DNA from 4 places in the Nonomuraea sp. NPDC050786 genome. Region 3 is predicted to be linked to each of the others. Evidence: riboswitches for the same ligand, from Rfam matches in the RefSeq annotation. Region 3 holds a riboswitch; each other region holds the start of a gene.
The links. Region 3 has a riboswitch for cyclic di-AMP ahead of AB0H84_RS23895 (hypothetical protein). Riboswitches for the same ligand answer to the same signal wherever they lie in the genome.
Positions count from the first base shown of each region.

Region 1: another riboswitch for cyclic di-AMP. It lies ahead of AB0H84_RS18555 (CHAP domain-containing protein); the one in region 3 lies ahead of AB0H84_RS23895 (hypothetical protein).
Region 2: another riboswitch for cyclic di-AMP. It lies ahead of AB0H84_RS17705 (CHAP domain-containing protein); the one in region 3 lies ahead of AB0H84_RS23895 (hypothetical protein).
Region 4: another riboswitch for cyclic di-AMP. It lies ahead of AB0H84_RS42715 (hypothetical protein); the one in region 3 lies ahead of AB0H84_RS23895 (hypothetical protein).

Region 1 is NZ_JBFAHJ010000008.1:317,973-322,092, reverse strand. It holds gene AB0H84_RS18565 (peroxiredoxin family protein) at 22-495, shown strand; gene AB0H84_RS18560 (aminoglycoside phosphotransferase family protein) at 568-1,518, shown strand; cyclic di-AMP (ydaO/yuaA leader) riboswitch at 1,718-1,866, shown strand; gene AB0H84_RS18555 (CHAP domain-containing protein) at 1,879-2,541, shown strand; gene AB0H84_RS18550 (methyltransferase domain-containing protein) at 2,595-3,359, shown strand; gene AB0H84_RS18545 (NlpC/P60 family protein) at 3,376-4,120, opposite strand, start outside.
Region 2 is NZ_JBFAHJ010000008.1:127,255-131,374, forward strand. It holds gene AB0H84_RS17690 (hypothetical protein) at 1-452, opposite strand, end outside; gene AB0H84_RS17695 (aldo/keto reductase) at 551-1,372, shown strand; gene AB0H84_RS17700 (Gfo/Idh/MocA family oxidoreductase) at 1,392-2,345, shown strand; cyclic di-AMP (ydaO/yuaA leader) riboswitch at 2,462-2,598, shown strand; gene AB0H84_RS17705 (CHAP domain-containing protein) at 2,611-3,291, shown strand; gene AB0H84_RS17710 (YoaK family protein) at 3,643-4,120, shown strand, end outside.
Region 3 is NZ_JBFAHJ010000013.1:63,339-67,458, forward strand. It holds gene AB0H84_RS23880 (PadR family transcriptional regulator) at 1-248, opposite strand, end outside; gene AB0H84_RS23885 (MDR family MFS transporter) at 305-1,762, shown strand; gene AB0H84_RS23890 (DUF5302 domain-containing protein) at 1,811-2,011, shown strand; cyclic di-AMP (ydaO/yuaA leader) riboswitch at 2,179-2,314, shown strand; partial or broken gene AB0H84_RS23895 (hypothetical protein) at 2,618-2,983, shown strand; gene AB0H84_RS23900 (alpha/beta hydrolase) at 3,229-4,074, shown strand; gene AB0H84_RS23905 (aminotransferase class III-fold pyridoxal phosphate-dependent enzyme) at 4,079-4,120, opposite strand, start outside.
Region 4 is NZ_JBFAHJ010000033.1:116,419-120,538, reverse strand. It holds gene AB0H84_RS42730 (helix-turn-helix transcriptional regulator) at 1-423, opposite strand, end outside; gene AB0H84_RS42725 (ATP-binding protein) at 658-1,134, shown strand; gene AB0H84_RS42720 (DinB family protein) at 1,179-1,679, opposite strand; gene AB0H84_RS42715 (hypothetical protein) at 1,716-2,663, opposite strand; cyclic di-AMP (ydaO/yuaA leader) riboswitch at 2,688-2,828, opposite strand; gene galT (galactose-1-phosphate uridylyltransferase) at 2,893-3,972, opposite strand; gene AB0H84_RS42705 (DeoR/GlpR family DNA-binding transcription regulator) at 3,969-4,120, opposite strand, start outside.

The sequences.
Region 1 (4,120 bases), on a different contig from region 3:
GCTTGAAGAGGGAGTTCCGCCATGCTTGAAACCGGATCGCCTGCGCCCGACGTGGTGCTGGAGGACACCGACGGCCAGGCCGTGCGCCTGTCCGGCCATCGGGGCGGTCATGCCTCGCTGATCTATTTCATGCGCTCGACGTCGTGCCCGGTCTGCAACAGGCACGTCCAAGACCTCATCCGGCGCCGCGACGAGCTCGCGGCCCACGACGTCCAGGTGTTCGTCGCGGTTCCTGAGGACCGTAAGGAAGCGGCCGCGTGGAAGGCCGAGCGCCAGGTGCCGTTCCCCGTCCTCGTAGGGCGCCGGGGGACCCCGCACGAGATGATCGGCCTGAGCAGGAAGGTCTTCGGCTCACTGCAGCAGTCAGGCAGCGTCCTCATCGACTCCCAGGGCGTCATCCGCCACGCCCACGGCGCCACCCTGCCCACCGGCGGCTACGACAAGAAAGGGATCCTTGCCGCGGTGGAGGGTCTTCGCGCCGGCGGAGGCCGCTGACGGCGAACCGGGCGGGAGCCCGCCGCCGGCGGCCTGTTCCCGCTGTATCAGCCTGGCGCGTAAGGTGCCCGAATGATCGAGATACCCGAGGCGTTCGCCCAGAGCACCGTCGAGCGTGAAGGAGAGCCCGGAGCGGCGTGGCTCGCCGAGTTGCCGGCGATCGTGGAGGAGCTGCTGGAGCGCTGGGGAGGCGTGCCGGACGGTGCGGTCATGCACGGGGGCGTCGGGGTCATCGTCCCGGTGCGCCGGCGGGGCGGCGCGGGAGCCGCCGTGCTGAAGGTGTCGTTTCCGCATCCCGGCAACGTCCATGAGCCGGACGCCTTCGCGGCGTGGGAGGGGCGCGGGGCCGTGCTGCTGCACGAGCGCGACGACGAGCGGTTCGCCATGCTGCTCGAGCGGGCACGGACGTCGACGCTGGCGGAGGTCGAAGACGGCGACGAGGTGGTGACGGTCGCAGGGCGGATCAACCGCCGGCTGGCCGTCCCCGCGCCGCCCGGCCTGCTTCGGCTGCGGGAGCAGGCGGACACCTGGGAGCAGGGGCTACGCCGGGATGCCGAGGAACTGGCGCACACGCTGCCGCCGTACGCGGTGGACGCCGCCGTGGCGACCGTCCGCGAGCTGGGCCACGTCCAGCCGGACACCCTCGTCCACGGCGACCTCCATCCCAGGAACATCCTGCGCGCCGACCGTGAGCCATGGCTGGCCGTCGACCCCAAGGGGTACGTCGGAGACCCCGCTTACGACGGCGGCACCCTGCTCAAGTCGCGCGCGTTGACGCTCCTCGAGGCGGATGACCCGCACAAGGCCCTCCGTCGCACGCTGGACGTCTTCGCCGAGGCGGCGGAGCTCGATCGGGAACGCGTCCAGCGCTGGGCCCAGTTCCATGCCGTGCAGGCCGCGTTCTGGGGCCGCCGGCACGGATTCCGCATAGCCCGGGGCGGGCCCCGCTTGGACTGGCTCACCGAACTCGCGGACCGCCTGGCGGAGTCGCTCACGGACGGCTCGGCCGGCCGCAAGGTCTAGAAAGGACAAAGAGCAAGTAGTCAATCTTCTATATTGCGGGTGTTTCGCGCGAATATTCGCCGGTGCTGCTTGCAGCTATATATGCCATTCGAATACTTTCGTGCTACTTAGGCGTATCTGCGGCAGGACCAGACGCCGCACGGCGCCTTCCCGCATTGCCCAGACCGCGCTTCACCTGCGCGAACGACTTCGCGTAGCGGTCGCGCGGCCGCCGAATCCGCGAGCTCGCGGAACCGGGGACCCACCGTTTCTCTGGGGTGAATCGGCGCGCCTCCGCACGAGGCGCCCATAGGGCACTTCCACGCCCGAACCCGTCAGCTAACCCGGTAGGCGGCATGGAAGCAAGGAGCAATACGCCCTATGGTGAAGAACATCTTCACGGGTGCCCTGCAGACCGGAAACCTTTCCCGCCTCGCCCTGTGCATGAGCGTCGCTGTGGGCGCGGTCCTCGCCGGTACGCCGGCCTTCGCGGTCCATCGCCGGCCCGAGACGCGATCGTCGCAATGGGGCACCGTCCAGAAGGCTCCCGGCCAGGTGAGCGCGGAGGAAGTGATCAGAATCGCCGAGTCCCAGATCGGCGTGACGGAGAACGCCGCAGGCGGCGGAACCCCGTTCCAGAGCTGGTACATGTCCTCGCCCCGGGCGGCGGAGACGGCGGCCCGCGACGGCAGCACGCTGCAGTCCTACGCCAACGCCCCATGGTGTGCCATGTTCGTTGCCTGGGTCGGTGAGAAGGCCGGCGCCCGGCCGACCATTGGCTGGGACTCCTACACCGTCACCTGGGCCAGATGGTTCGTGGCCAACAGGCGCTGGGGCACCGTACCCAGGCCCGGTGCCGTGGTCTTCTTCGCCTGGCACACGAGGAGCATCAGCGGCATCGACCACATGGGCCTGGTCAAGCAGGACAACCGGAACGGCACGATCACCACGATCGAGGGCAACACGGACGACGGCCGGGTGGAGGAGCGGATCCGGCCCACGTCCCAGGTGGTCGGCTACGGCTATCCGCAGTACAAGCCCTGACGAGCCCGCCTGCGGTTGACTTCATGTCGACCTTAAGTCGCATGCTGTCCGGCATGTCGCACAACATTGCCGCAGAAGCGGACGTCGCCGCCATGATCGCGTTGCTGGACGCCACCGAAACCCTTCCCGGCGCCGCGGAGCTGCGTACGCGCTCCTACGAGCTGCTGGCTCTCCCGCCGGGCGCCGGCGTCGTCGACGTCGGATGCGGAGCCGGTCGGGCGGTGGCCGAACTGGCCGAACGCGGGGCGCGGGCGGTCGGCGTGGACGTCGTCGACCGGACGGTGGCGCTGGCCGCGCAGCGGTGGCCCGGGCGCGATTTCCGTACGGGGGACGCCTACAGCCTGCCCTTCGAGGACGGTGAGCTCGCGGGCTACCGCGCGGACAAGGTCTATCACGAGATCGACGACCCGGCCCGCGCGCTGCGGGAGGCCAGGCGGGTGCTGGCCGACGGCGGGCACATCGTCCTGCTGGGCCAGGACTGGGACACGGTCGTCATCGACTCCGGCCATCCGGCTCTCACCAGGAGGATCGTGCACGCTCGCGCCGACCTCACCCCGGCGCCGCGAGCCGCCCGCGGCTATCGCAACCTCCTGCTGGACGCCGGCTTCGAGGACGTCACCGTGGAGGTGCACACCGCCGTGTTCACCCACGCGCTGACGCTGTCCATGCTGTCGGGGTTCGCCGAGGCGGTGCGGGGGGCGGGCGCCATCACCGAAGAGGAGGCGGCGGTCTGGCTCGCCGATCAGGAGGAGCGGTCGCGCTCCGGGCGCGGCTTCGTCGCCCTGCCCGTCTTCGTCTCTTCCGGGCGGCGGGTGTGACCCCGCCGTCGGCCTGCTACGGGCGGACCGCGCCGAGGAGGCGGGTACGCCAGTAGTCGTCGAGGTCGACGACCTTGATGACGTCTCCGGTCTGGGGCGCGTGGACCATCTTGCCGTTGCCGGCGTACATGCCCATGTGCCCCAGCCCTTTGCTGAAGAGCAGGTCTCCGGGCTGCAGCCGGTCGAGCGGGACGCGGCGGTCGCTTCCCCAGCCCCACTGCGTCCAGGTGGTGCGGGGCAGCTCGACGCCCGCGCGTCGCCAGGCGGCCTGGGTCAGGCCGGAGCAGTCGTACGAGCCCGGCCCGGTGCCGCCGTACCGGTACGGCTTGCCCACCTGGGCGAAGGCGAACTGCAGGGCTAAGCGGGCGTTGCCGGAGGCCGGGCCGGTGTACTCGATGCCGGGGCTGTTGGGGTCGCCGGTCTTGAAGGCGCCCAGCCTGCGCAGGAGCTTGGTCTGCTCCTTGACCAGCTTGTCGACCTTCGCCTTCTCGTCGCCCACCTTGTCGCGGGCGGTGTCGGCCTCCGCCAGGAGGCGCTTGGCCTCGTTGCGGCGATCGCGCAGCTCCTTGGTGGCCGCGTCGTAGGCCTGGATCTTCGCCGCCCTGGCCTCGGCGATCTGCTGGAGGGAGGCCATGTTGCCCAGCAGCGCCTCCGGGTCGCCCTGGCCGACGAGCCGGCTCCAGAGCGGGTACGGGCCCGACTGGTAGTCGTTGACCGCCGCCGTGACGAGGTCCCGCCGGAGGGCGTCGGCCCGGGCGTCC
Region 2 (4,120 bases), on a different contig from region 3:
AGGGCGGTGAAGACGGACACGTCGCTCAGGCGCAGCCGCAGCGCGGCCGCCAGGCCCAGCGCGGTGCGCAGCCTGGTCGGCTGGGCCCTGGCCCGCAGCAGCGGCCGGTACGGCCCGGCGGCCAGCAGCTCGAGCAGCCGGAGGGTGGCCAGGCCGTCGTCCACGATCACGATGCGGCCGGGGCGCGAGGTGAGCCAGCGCACCTGCACCTTGCCGGAGAAGGCGTCGCCGACGGCCTGCACGCGCCTGGGCATGCGCTCACGCGGCTCGGCCAGCTCCAGGCCGTCCGGCAGGCCCAGAGACCTCAGCTCCCGGCGCGTGGCCTTCAGCGGCCGAAGGCCCGAGCGCGGCACGACGACCGTCCTGGGGCCGAGCACTCCCGCGTGGTGGGCCTCGACGGCGCACAGCATCTGGAGCGGGGACTCCACCCAGGCCGACGCCTGTTCGACCACTCCTGCTCCTCCCAGCCGGGTGATGGCCCGTTCACGACCGCTTCAAGCTAGCCCCACCGCCTTAAGCCCCCAGAAACGCGACATGAACAATGGAGTGCATGAACTCACTCTTGCTCAACACCGACGGCGTGCAGATCCCGCAGCTCGGCTACGGGGTCTGGCAGATCCCCGCCGACGAGGCCGCGCAGGCCGTCACGACCGCGCTCAAGACCGGCTACCGGCACATCGACACCGCCGCCGCGTACGGCAACGAGGACGGCGTGGGCCAGGCCGTGCGCGAATCGGGGCTGCCCCGCGAGAAGGTGTTCGTCACCACCAAGCTGTGGAACGCCGACCACGGCCGTGTCGAGGCGGCCTTCGAGGAGTCCCTGACCCGGCTCGGCCTCGACCACATCGACCTCTTCCTCATCCACTGGCCGCTGCCGAAGCAGGACAGGTACGTGCAGGCGTGGACGGCGATGGAGAAGATCTACCGTGACGGGCGGGCCAAGGCCATCGGCACCTCCAACTTCACGGTGGAGCACCTGACCCGGCTGATGAACGAGACCGGCATCGTGCCGTCGATCAACCAGATCGAGCTCCACCCGTACCTGCAGCAGCACGAGATGCGCGCCTTCCACGAGGCCAACGGCATCCTCACCGAGGCGTGGAGCCCGATCGGCCAGGGGCGGGGGCTGCTCGACGACCCGGCGCTGGCCGTGCTCTCCGGCAAGTACGGCAGGACTCCCGCCCAGATCGTGCTCCGCTGGCACCTGCAGCTCGGCAACGTCGTCATCCCGAAGTCGGTGTCCCCCTCGCGGATGGCCGAGAACATCAACGTGTTCGACTTCGTCCTCGACCCGGAGGACATGGCCGCCATCGGCGCGCTGAACAGGGGCGAGCGCTTCGGCCCCGACCCGGACACGTTCAACATGAGGTGATTGGTCTACGATCTTCCGCGTGCGGGATTTTGCGTGGGGCATTGCGGCGACAGGCGGTATCGCGCGGACCGTGGGAGCGGCCATCGTGGCCGAGCCGGGAATGCGGGTGGCCGCCGTCGGGTCCAGGGACTTAGGCCGGGCGCAGGAGCTCGCCGCCACCTTGGGCGCGGAGTCGGCGTACGGCTCCTATGAGCAGCTGTGCGCCGATCCGGCCGTGGACGCCGTCTACGTCGCGACGCCGCACGCCCAGCACCTGCAGGTGGCCGAGGCCGCCATCGCCGCGGGCAAGGCCGTTCTGTGCGAGAAGCCGCTGGCCGCCACCGTGGACGACGCGGAGAAGATGGTACGGCTGGCGCGCGAGGCAGGCGTGTTCCTGATGGAAGCGATGTGGATGCGGTTCAACCCGCTCATCCAGAAGATCGCGGCCGACGAGCGCTTCGGCGACATCCGCTCCGTGCACGCCACCTTCGGCTTCGCCAAGCCCTACAATCCGGAGCACCGGCTCTGGGCGCCGGAGCTGGGCGGCGGGGCCCTGCTCGACCTGGGGATCTACCCGTTCGGCCTGGCTCAGCTGCTCCTCGGCATGCCCTCCGACCTGCGAATCACCGGCTCCCTGGCGCCCAACGGGGTGGACGCGGAGGCGGCCGGGGTGCTGCTCTACCCCGACGGCAGGCGGGCTCTGGTGGAAACTTCCTTGCTCGGGAATTACCCGAACCAGGCCAGTGTTGTAGGGACTCGGATGCGCGCGGACATCCAGGCCCCGTTCTGGGCGCCGCAGCGGATTTTACTTTCCGGGCCCGCCATGGAGCCGGAGGAGCATGTGCTCGATCCGGCGGACAACGGCTACGCCGGGGAGCTCCGCGAAGTCCGCGCCGCGACGGCCGAAGGCAGGACCGAGAGCTCGGTCATGCCGCTTGACGAGTCCCTTGCCATGATGGGGCTCCTGGCCGCTGCCCGCAGGCAGCTCGCCTAGCGGGAGGGTTACGGATTTGTAACCTCTTGCCTTATGTATTACGTTTAAGGCATTCTTGTGACATTCGTCCGGTTTGTCCGGCGATGTCCGACCATCGCACAACACATCACAGGACCGTCCTGTGACCGCTGAATCCGCCTGCGTGCGGAACCGGGGACCCACGTCCTTGGGGTGAATCGGCACTTCGGTGCCGTAGGGCAGCTTCCACGCCCGAACCCGTCAGCTAACCCGGTAAGCGGCATGGAAGCAAGGAGCAACCCCCTCGATGGCCAAATTCCGCATCACCGGTGCCACGAAGACCAACATCGCCCGAGCCGTGCTCGGCGCCACCGTCCTCGCCTCCGGGTTCGGCGCCCACATGGGCACCGCCGCCGCCCAGGAGAAGCTGCCGGTCACCGCGGCCGCCGCGAACACGCACGACGACGACCGTGCCAAGCGGGAAACCAAGATCACCGTTACCGCCGCCCAGGTCCTGGCGCTCGCCAAGTCCCAGGTCGGCATCTCCGAGAACGCCTACGGCGGCGGCACGCCGTACCAGAAGTGGTACGCCGCCTCGCAGCGGGCCGCCGAGACCATCGCCCGTGACGGCGGCACCCGCGCCGAATACATCAACGCGCCGTGGTGCGCGATGTTCGTCTCCTGGGTCGGCGAGCAGATCGGCGCCCGCCCGCAGGTCGGCTGGGACGCTTACACCGTCGCCTACGCCAAGTGGTTCCAGGCCAACCACCGCTTCGGCACCGAGCCCAAGCCCGGCGCCGTCGTCTTCTTCGCCTGGAACGGCAGCAAGGACCTCGACGCCATCAACCACGTCGGGTTCGTCGAGAAGGACAACGGCGACGGCACCATCTCGACCGTCGAGGGCAACACCGGCAACGGCAAGGTCGAGGAGCGCATCCGCCCGACCTCCCAGGTCGTCGGCTACGGCTACCCGCAGTACGCCGGCTGACCCTTCCCGCCACCGCGACGAGCGCGCGTCCCCTCGGGGGTGCGCGCTCGTCGCGTTTGTGCAGGCAACGCTGGGCGGGGCTCTTTCGAGTGCTCGGGCTCCTTCGAGTGCTCGGGCCGGAGCCCGGACGTACAGGCCGATCACCCGGCAGCGCGCCGCTCCACCCCAGTGCGGGCCGGGCAGCGCAGGCCGGGCGGGGCGGGTGGCGGCGGCCGGCTCGGGTGAGGGGCCCGTCACCTGGGAAGACCCCTCAGGGGAGCAGGCTCCGGAGAAGAGCCACGCGCGAAGCCTCGCCCGCCAAGGAGCCGCCATGGGACCCAGCCCACCCGGAGCCGTGCTCGCGGAGCGTCCGTGAGAGGCGGACTCCAGTGGGTCGCCGACGGGCTGTTCCCCCGCGGCGCGAACCCGCACGGCGTCCTGCCCGCCCTGCTGATCCTCCTGGCCGTCGTCACCGGCCTCGTGGACGCCATCAGCTTCCTCGGCCTGGGCCGCGTCTTCGTGGCCAACATGACCGGCAACATCGTCTTCCTCGGCTTCGCCCTGGCCGGAGATCGCGAGATGTCGGCATGGGCCTCCCTCCTGGCCCTCGCGGCCTTCGGAGCGGGCGCGTGGACCGTCGGGCAGGCGAGCAGGTGGGTGGCGAACGCCCGGCGCGCGTTCGCCACCGCTACCGCCGCACACGCCCTGCTCGTCGCCACCGCTTTCGCCGTGGACCTGATCTCAGGTCACCATCACACCGGCCCCAGGGCGGCGCTCATCGGACTGCTCGCGTACGGCATGGGCCTGCAGAACGCCTCCGTACGCGGGCTGGCCGTCCCCGACCTGGTCA
Region 3 (4,120 bases):
TCGACCAGCCACGTGTGCAGCTCACGCGTGCCCTCAGGCGTGATCGCGTAGATCTTGCGCCCTCTCGCGCCCTCCGACTCGATCGCCACGAGCCCGTCGGCGGCCATCTTCAGCAGCTCGGGATAGATCTGCGTGTGCCCGGCCTGCCAGACGTGGTTGAGCGAGTGCTCGAACTTCTTGGCCAGGTCGTAACCGCTCGCCGGCCCCACGGCCTCGAGCAGCCCGAGCAGCGCGATCCGCAGGGACATGGCCGCCAGCATATCGAAGAGTTGACATGTAAGAAGTTACACGTCACTCTTCACATGTGAATACTGACATGAAGCCGCGTGGCAACGGGCTCGTCCTGCTCGCCGTGCTCGGCGGGATGTTCCTGGCGATGCTCGACCAGACGATCGTCGGCACGGCCCTGCCGCGCATCACCAGCGAGCTGGGCGGCAGCACGCTCTACGTGTGGGTGGTGACGGCGTACCTGCTGACTTCGACGGTGACGGTGCCGCTCTACGGCCGGCTCTCCGACCAGCACGGGAGGAAGCCGCTGCTGCTGGTCGGGATGGTGGTGTTCGTGGCGGGCTCGGCATTGTGCGGGGCGGCCCAGGACATGGCGCAGCTGATCGGCTTCCGCGCGCTCCAGGGCCTCGGCGCGGGCGCGCTGCTGCCGCTGTCGATGGCGTTGGTGATGGACATGTTCCCCCCGGGGCCGGGAAAGAGCGGCGCCCGCGTGCAGGGCGCGCTCGGCGGCGTGATGGGGCTGACGTACCTGGCGGGGCCGTTCCTCGGCGGGCTCTTCACCGACCACGCGAGCTGGCGGTGGTCCTTCTACGTGAACGTGCCGCTCGGCCTCGCGCTGATCGCCATCGTCGTGCTCCGCCTGCCGCACCGGCCGGGCACCGGAGGTGGGCGCCCCGACTACGCGGGCATCGCGGTCTTCACCGTGGCCATCAGCTCGCTGCTGCTGGGGCTGACGGAGAAGGGCCTGGACGGGCAGACCTGGACCGACGCCGCCGTGGCTGGGCCGATCGCGCTCGCGCTCGCGCTGCTCGTGGTGTTCGTGCTGGTCGAGAGGCGGGCGGCCAGTCCGATCATGCCGATGCACCTGTTCGGCAACCGCACGTACACGCTGGTGAACGTCACGTCGTTCTGCACGGCTTTCTGCATGTACGCGGGAGTCGTATTCCTGCCGCGCTACTTCCAGGAGTCCCTGGGCGTCAGCGCCACCGAGTCGGGGCTGAGGATCTACCCGATGACGCTGGCGATGGTCGTGGGCAGCGCCCTCATGGGGGCGCTCATGTCCAGGACCAGGGTCTACAAGCCGTGGCTGGTCGTGTCGCCGTTCCTGCTGGTCGCGGGCACCCTGCTCTGCGTGAACCTGACCGCGCACACCGCCGGGGCGCTCCTTGCGGGCTGGATGCTGCTGATCGGGCTGGGCATGGGCCCGATGCTCTCCGGGCTGACCGTGGCCGCGCAGCAGTCGGTCGAGCCGCAGTACATCGGCACCGCCTCGGCGAACCTGACCTTCTTCCGCCAGATCGGCGGCTCCGTCGCGCTGGCCGTCGGCGGCACCCTCTACGGCTCCACCGTCGCCGCGGAGGCGCCCGCGCACGGCCTGGCCGCCGCGCACGCCTCCGCCGCGTCCCTGGTCATCCCGTCGCTCGGCGTGGCGGGGGCGGTGATCGCCCTGGTGGCGCTGGTGGCGATGCCGGGCAGGCGGCTGGAGGTGCCCGCCGTCCCGCAGGGCAGGGTGGAAGCCGGTTTCGCGTCATAAGCGGGCCCATGCGAAGCTGTGAGTGTCCCCAACACCATGGAGGTCCTCATGGCGGATACACCGGAGCAGGAAGTCAGCGAGACTCCCGAGGACGAGTTGAAGCGCAAGTTCCGCGAGGCGCTGGAGCGCAAGCGTAATCAGCACGCGGGCTCGGGCGCGGGTGGCAGGGGCGGTGACTCGTCGAAGATTCACGGGTCGCACGGTCCGGCTGCGAGTAAAAGATCATTCAGGCGCAAGAGCGGCGGCTGAGGCTGGCATTTTCAGGGGGTACGGCGGTGCCGTGCCCCCTTTTTTCTTTGTCGGGGTAGGTAGATCTTCTGCCGGATTCATGACGAAGTGTTTGCGTATGTCCGGAATGCGTGGTTAGAGTGTTGGCCAATTCACAGCCGGTGGCGTGGACCTCACCCAGGAGGAACAGCCGGCTGGCGCCGAATCCCGAACGCTCGGGAACCGGGGACCCACCGCAATTGGGGTGAATCCGACCGCGTGTCGGTAGGGCATCTCCACGCCCGAACCCGCCAGCTAACCCGGTAGGCGAGATGGAGAGGACATGTGAACAACTTGGACGACCGCGTCGAACCCTCGGACAGCGTGATAGTCGCCGCCTGCTGAGCGGCCCCTTCCTCAGGATCCTTCCGCGCTCTGCGTAGCTTTCCCCCCTTGTCAGGTGCTTTGACCTGCTACGCCCTTTTTCGAGTGAGCGCAACCTCCCTGCCCCCGTCGCGAAGGACTTTACTTTTCATGTCTGCACGTTTTGGCCTGCGTTCACTCGCTCTGATCACCGCCTCCACGGTAGGCGCGCTGACCATCGCCGGCACCGCGGCTCACGCCGATCCGAACACCGAAGAGAAGGTCCTGCTCAAGGGCTCGACCACGGCTTCGTACTTCTGGGACGACTCCTCCGGCAGAGCCGGTGACACCGGGCTGCCCGCCAGCGGCAAGCCCATGCAGAAGGGTCTGGCCGCCAGCCCGAGCTGGCCGCTCATGACCGAGGGTTACGTGGTCTACAAGGGCAAGAAGGTGCCCTTCTTCGTCGGCGACCGTGGCCCGGGCGAGCCCTCCAACCGCGGGGTCATGCTGGACCTGGATGCCAAGACGTTCGCGGAGCTCACCGGCGGCAGCTTCAACTCCGACACGCTGGGCGTCGACGGCATCGGCGGCGAGGGCCACATCAAGGTCGACTACGTCATCACCAAGTGGGGCAACGGGCCCGGCAAGAAGAACTTCCCGGTCGCGTTCTCGACCGGCGCCTGGGCCGAGCAGGACGACAACCCGGCCGAGCCGCCCGCGCCCGAGCCCGCGGCCGCTCAGGACGTGCCCGCACCGGTCTCGAAGACCGCGGCCGCCGTCGTGGCCGGCGCCGTGGCCGTGGCAGGCGGCAGCATGGCGCTCGCCAGCGACCGCGTCCGGAGCCTCATCAAGCTCTGACCTTTACGGGCTGCGACCAGAATGTCATTCTGGTCGTCGTGACCACCCGTGCAGCCGCGAACGGCATCGACATCGCCTACGAGAGCTTCGGCCCGCCCGAGGGCCGTCCCCTGCTGCTCATCATGGGGCTCGGCGCGCAGCTCATCCACTGGGACGAAGGGCTCTGCGCATTACTGGCGGAGCAGGGACATCACGTCGTACGGTTCGACAACCGCGACGCGGGCCTGTCCACCCACTTCCATGACCAGGGCGCTCCTGTGCTGGGAGCGCCCTCGTCGTACCTGCTGGACGACCTGGCCGACGACGCGGCGGGGCTCATGGACGCCCTCGGCTGGCCCGCCGCGCACGTGGTCGGCGCCTCGATGGGCGGCATGATCGCCCAGGCTCTGGCCATCCGCCACCCCGAGCGGGTGCTCACCCTGACCTCGATCATGTCCACGCCCGGCCCCTCGGTGGCCCCGCCGACGGAGGCCGCGCTCGCCGCTCTCATGGCCAGGCCGCCCGCCGACCGCGAAGCCGTGCTGGCCCAGGCGGTGCGGACCTGGTCGGTTCTCGGCTCGCCCGGGTTCGAGCTGGACCACGAGAGGATCCGCGAGCTGGCCGGGCTGGCGTACGACCGCTGCTTCGACCCCGACGGCACGGCCAGGCAGCTCGCCGCGATCATGGCCTCGCCCGACCGCACGGAGCTGCTCGCCGGCGTACGGGTGCCCACGCTGGTGCTGCACGGGGAGGCCGACCAGCTCATCCCGGTCGCCGCCGGCCACGCCACGGCCGCGGCCGTCCCGGGCGCCCGCCTGGTGACCTACCCGGGCATGGGCCACGACCTGCCGCGCCCGCTCTGGCCGTCCATCGTGGCCGAGATCACCAAGCTCACCGCCACCTGACCGCCTAGCCGAAGTGGGCGCGGGTCTCGGCGAACGCCTGGTCCGT
Region 4 (4,120 bases), on a different contig from region 3:
TCCGGCGGTCACGACGGCCCTTGCGTACTCCTTGGTCTGCAAGAGTCCCGGCACGAACTGGACCTCGTAGGTCCTGATCCGGGCGGCGGCCTCTTCAAGGCCGACGTACGCCTGGAACCACGTGGGCAGGACATCGTTGAACCGGTGCCACCAGCCCGGCTCGTTGGCGGTGGCGACCAGGTCGAGTACGGCGGCGCGGGCCTCCTTGTCGACGACCCCGTACAGGGTCAGCAGGTCCGCCACGTCGCGTTCTTTGAACCCCACTCGGCCCAGCTCCATGCGGCTGATCTTGGATTCCGAGCCCCGGATGAGGTGGCCGGCCTCCTCACGAGTGACGTTCTTTGCTTCCCTGAGCTTGCGCAGCTGGGAGCCCAGGAGGATGCGCAGCGCCGTCGGTCCGGAACCCGGCTGGTTCTGCGTCACTTTGCCTCCTATCAAGGTCCGCACACACAGTGACACCACATTGCCGGGTATGACAAGGTCTCAACCTCGTGTCCGGATTAGGAGACCAACGCCCCAAAACGCCGCTTGCTGCTGCACAATGCAACTGCACGTGCATTTGGGTCTTGCAGCTGCAGCGATCGTGACCCATGATGGCTTAGTGCATATTGGGCCAAACATGCACTAACTCGGGCTGAACGGGGAGGTATCGGCGGCATGGTGGAGGACCCTCTGGCCACTGCCGATGCTCTGCAGATCACTCGAGAGGTGGGCTTCGACTGCCTGCTCATGGGCGGGAAGCCGGACACCACCGCGTGCCCGCTGCCCTTTCAGGCCGACTCCGTGAAGACGGCCAGGGACGTGACCCGCTCGACCCTGCGGAAGTGGGGGCTGCACGAGCTCGGCGACGACGCGGCGCTGGTGGTGTCGGAGCTGGTCACCAACGCGGTCCGCTACGCGATGTACGCGGCGGGACGGCGTGAGATCGAGCTGCTGCTGATGCGCGTACAGCCGCACGTGCTGCTGGCCGTGGCGGACCCGAGCGACGAGGTGCCGCGCCCCAAGGAGCCGGACTTCATCTCGGAGAACGGGCGCGGCCTCTACATCGTCGAGACGTACAGCCAGTGCTGGGGCTGGGACCCCCTCGCCCGCGGCGGCAAGGCCGTCTGGGCCCTGTTCCGCACCGAACCCTGATTCAGTTGTCACGGCGGAGCCGGGATCGCTCCGCCGTCGGGCCGTCATTCTCCGATCGCCCCGTCGATGAGCTCGCGTAGCAGGTCGGCATGGCCGTTGTGCCGGGCGTACTCCTCGATCACGTGGACGAGGATCCAGCGGTGCGTGCAGTCCTGGCCGTTGCGGTCGCCGACGGCGTCCAGCGGCTTGGCGGCCGAGATGGCGCGCGCGTGCCCGATCTCCTCCTCCCAGGTCGCGAAGGCCTCCTTGACCGAGGCGGTGTCCACGTCGTTGAAGTCGGCGTCGTTGTCGCGGTCCTTGTCCCAGAGCTTGGGGAGGTCCTCGCCGTTCAGCACGCGGCGGAACCAGACGCGCTCGACGTGCGCCAGGTGCCTCACCAGCCCGAGCAGGGACAGCGTCGAGGGCGGGGCGGAGCGCAGGCGCAGTTGCTCGTCCGACAGGCCGGCGCACTTGAAGGCCAGGGTGGCCCGGTGCCACTCGAGCCAGTTGTTCAGCACGGTGCGCTCGTCGCCGGTGAGCGGCGGGGGTATCCGGGAGTCGTTCATGGGGTTTGACCCTATCTGGAGGCGGCCGGAGCGCGTTCAGTTCATGGAGATGTGCACGTGGTCGTAGTGGTTCTCGGTGATGCTGCCGCGGTCCGCCATGGCCCGCCAGCCCGAGCCCATGTTGATGCGCTGCTTCCAGATCACGTACTTGACCCCGAGCTTGCCCTGGTTCGCGAGCGCCCACGCCGCGATGCGGTCGCCCAGGGCGTTGTTGGCGGCCGAGGGCGTCGTGCCGCCGGTGCTCATCATGAAGTCGCAGGCCCGTCCCAGCGGGTGCTCGCCGCTGGAGCCCGAGCGGAAGCAGCCCACCTCGTACGGCAGCTTGAAGTTCTTCGCCACCTCCGCCTTCATCAGCCGCGTACGGGCCGTGATGTTGTCCGAGCCCGTGGGCAGCTCCGGCGCCCAGCTGCCGTTCGCGTTGCGGCCCGGACCGAACGGCACCAGGTCCTTGAGCTTCTTCTGGATGTCGTCGATGACGTCCTGGGCCTCGTCCCGCTGCGCGGACACCTCCTTCGCGTCCGCGCCGATCTGGACGGCGAGCGCGGCGGCCTGGTCGGAGGCGCTCTTCTTGTCGTCACGGGCCTTGGCCACTCCCTGCACGACGGCCTGCTGCTCGGCCGTGAGCTGCTCCAGCAGGGCCGCGCCGCCGCCGTTGGCCGAGAGCAGGACGGCGGGCACCGAGGGGTCGTGGTTCTGGTAGCGCATGCTGGCGATGTCGGCGACCCGCTGCTCGGCCGCGGCCAGCGTCTGCTCCGCGACGGCCAGGCGCTCCTTGGCGGCCTTGGCGGCCTGCTGCGCCTTGGCGAGCTCTACGCGCTTGAGGTTGTACTTCTCGATGAGCTTGTCGACCTTGCTGTTGAGCTGCTTGAGCTGGGCGCGGAGCTGCGCCTCCGACGGCTTGGGGGCCGCCGACGCCGCGGTCGCCGGGAGGAGGGCGACGGCGGCGGCGGTGATGAGGCCGATGGCCAGAGTCACGGGGGACACGCGGGACACAGCCGCCACGTGGAATGATCCTCTCCCTCTGCCGGCCGGGTTAGCTGACGGGTTCGGGCGCGGAGGTGCCCTACCGACACGTGGTCGGACTCACCCCAGAACTAGGTGGGTCCCCGGCTCCCGGGCGACACGCCCGGGATTAGGCGCGCAACGGTGGTGACAACCGGTGCAAAAGGGATGCTAGTGGTAGATCACGAGTAATGCGACCCTAACTAGCAATCTAATAGTGATCTACTTGTGATCGAAGCATACGCGCGGCCTCCTCCGGCAGCACGTCGTTCACGAAAGCTCCCATGGCCGACTCCGACCCGGCCAGGAACTTGAGCTTCCCCGGCGCCCGCCTGATGCTGAACAGCTCCAGGTGCAGGTAAGCGAGATCGCGGTCCCGCCGCACGGGCGCCTGGTGCCAGGCCGAGATGTACGGCATCACGACGCCGAACAGGCCGTCGAAGGCCCGCAGCACCGAGGTGTAGAGCGGCGCGAACGCCGAGCGCTCCTCCTCCGACAGCGCGGCCAGATCGGGCACCTGCCGGTGCGGGTAGATGTGCACCTCGTACGGCCAGCGCGCGGCGGCGGGCACGAACGCCGTCCACAACTCGTTGGCGGCCACCACCCGCGTCCCCTCGGCCCGTTCGGCGGCCAGCACGTCGGCGAACAGGTTGCCCTTCGTGTAGCGCCTGGCGGCGTCGAGCTGGAGCTTGGTCCTGGGGGTGACGTACGGGTAGGCGTAGATCTGGCCGTGCGGGTGGGCGAGCGTGATGCCGATCTCCTCGCCCCGGTTCTCGAAGCAGAACACCTGCTCCACGCCCTCGATCCCGGACAGCTCGGCCGTGCGGTCGGCCCACGCCTCCATGACCAGCCCGACCTGGTCGTCGGAGAGCTTGGAGAAGGAGGACGAGTGCTCAGAGGTGAAGCAGACCACCTCGCACCTCCCCGCCCCCGGACGGACCTCACTCAAACCGCCCACATCCTGATAGGTACCGAAATTTCCGGAGAAGGAGGGGAAGCGGTTCTCGAACACCACCACGTCGTAGTCGTACGCCGGGATCTCCGACGACCGCGTGTCCGACGACGGGCAGAGCGGGCACTCGCTCGCCGAGCCCGTCGGCTGGAACGTCCGCGTCTGCCGGTGCCCCGCCATCGCGATCCACTCCTCGGTCAGCGGGTCGTAGCGCAGCTCCGAGGCCACCGGCCGGGGGTCGAGCGTCCGCCGGTCGAGCGCGCTCCTGTCGGCGTCGTCACGCCGGTCGAAGTAGATCAGCTCCCGGCCGTCGGCCAGATGGGTGATGGTGCGTTTCAAGGCGAGCCCTCCGCGATGATCAGTTCTCCGGCCCGTTCGGCCAGCTCCGTGCGTGCGTCCTCGGGCAGCCCCGCGTCGCTGATGACCACGTCGGCCTCGCCCAGCTCGGCGATCGTGCTGATGCCGACGGTGTTCCACTTGGTGTGGT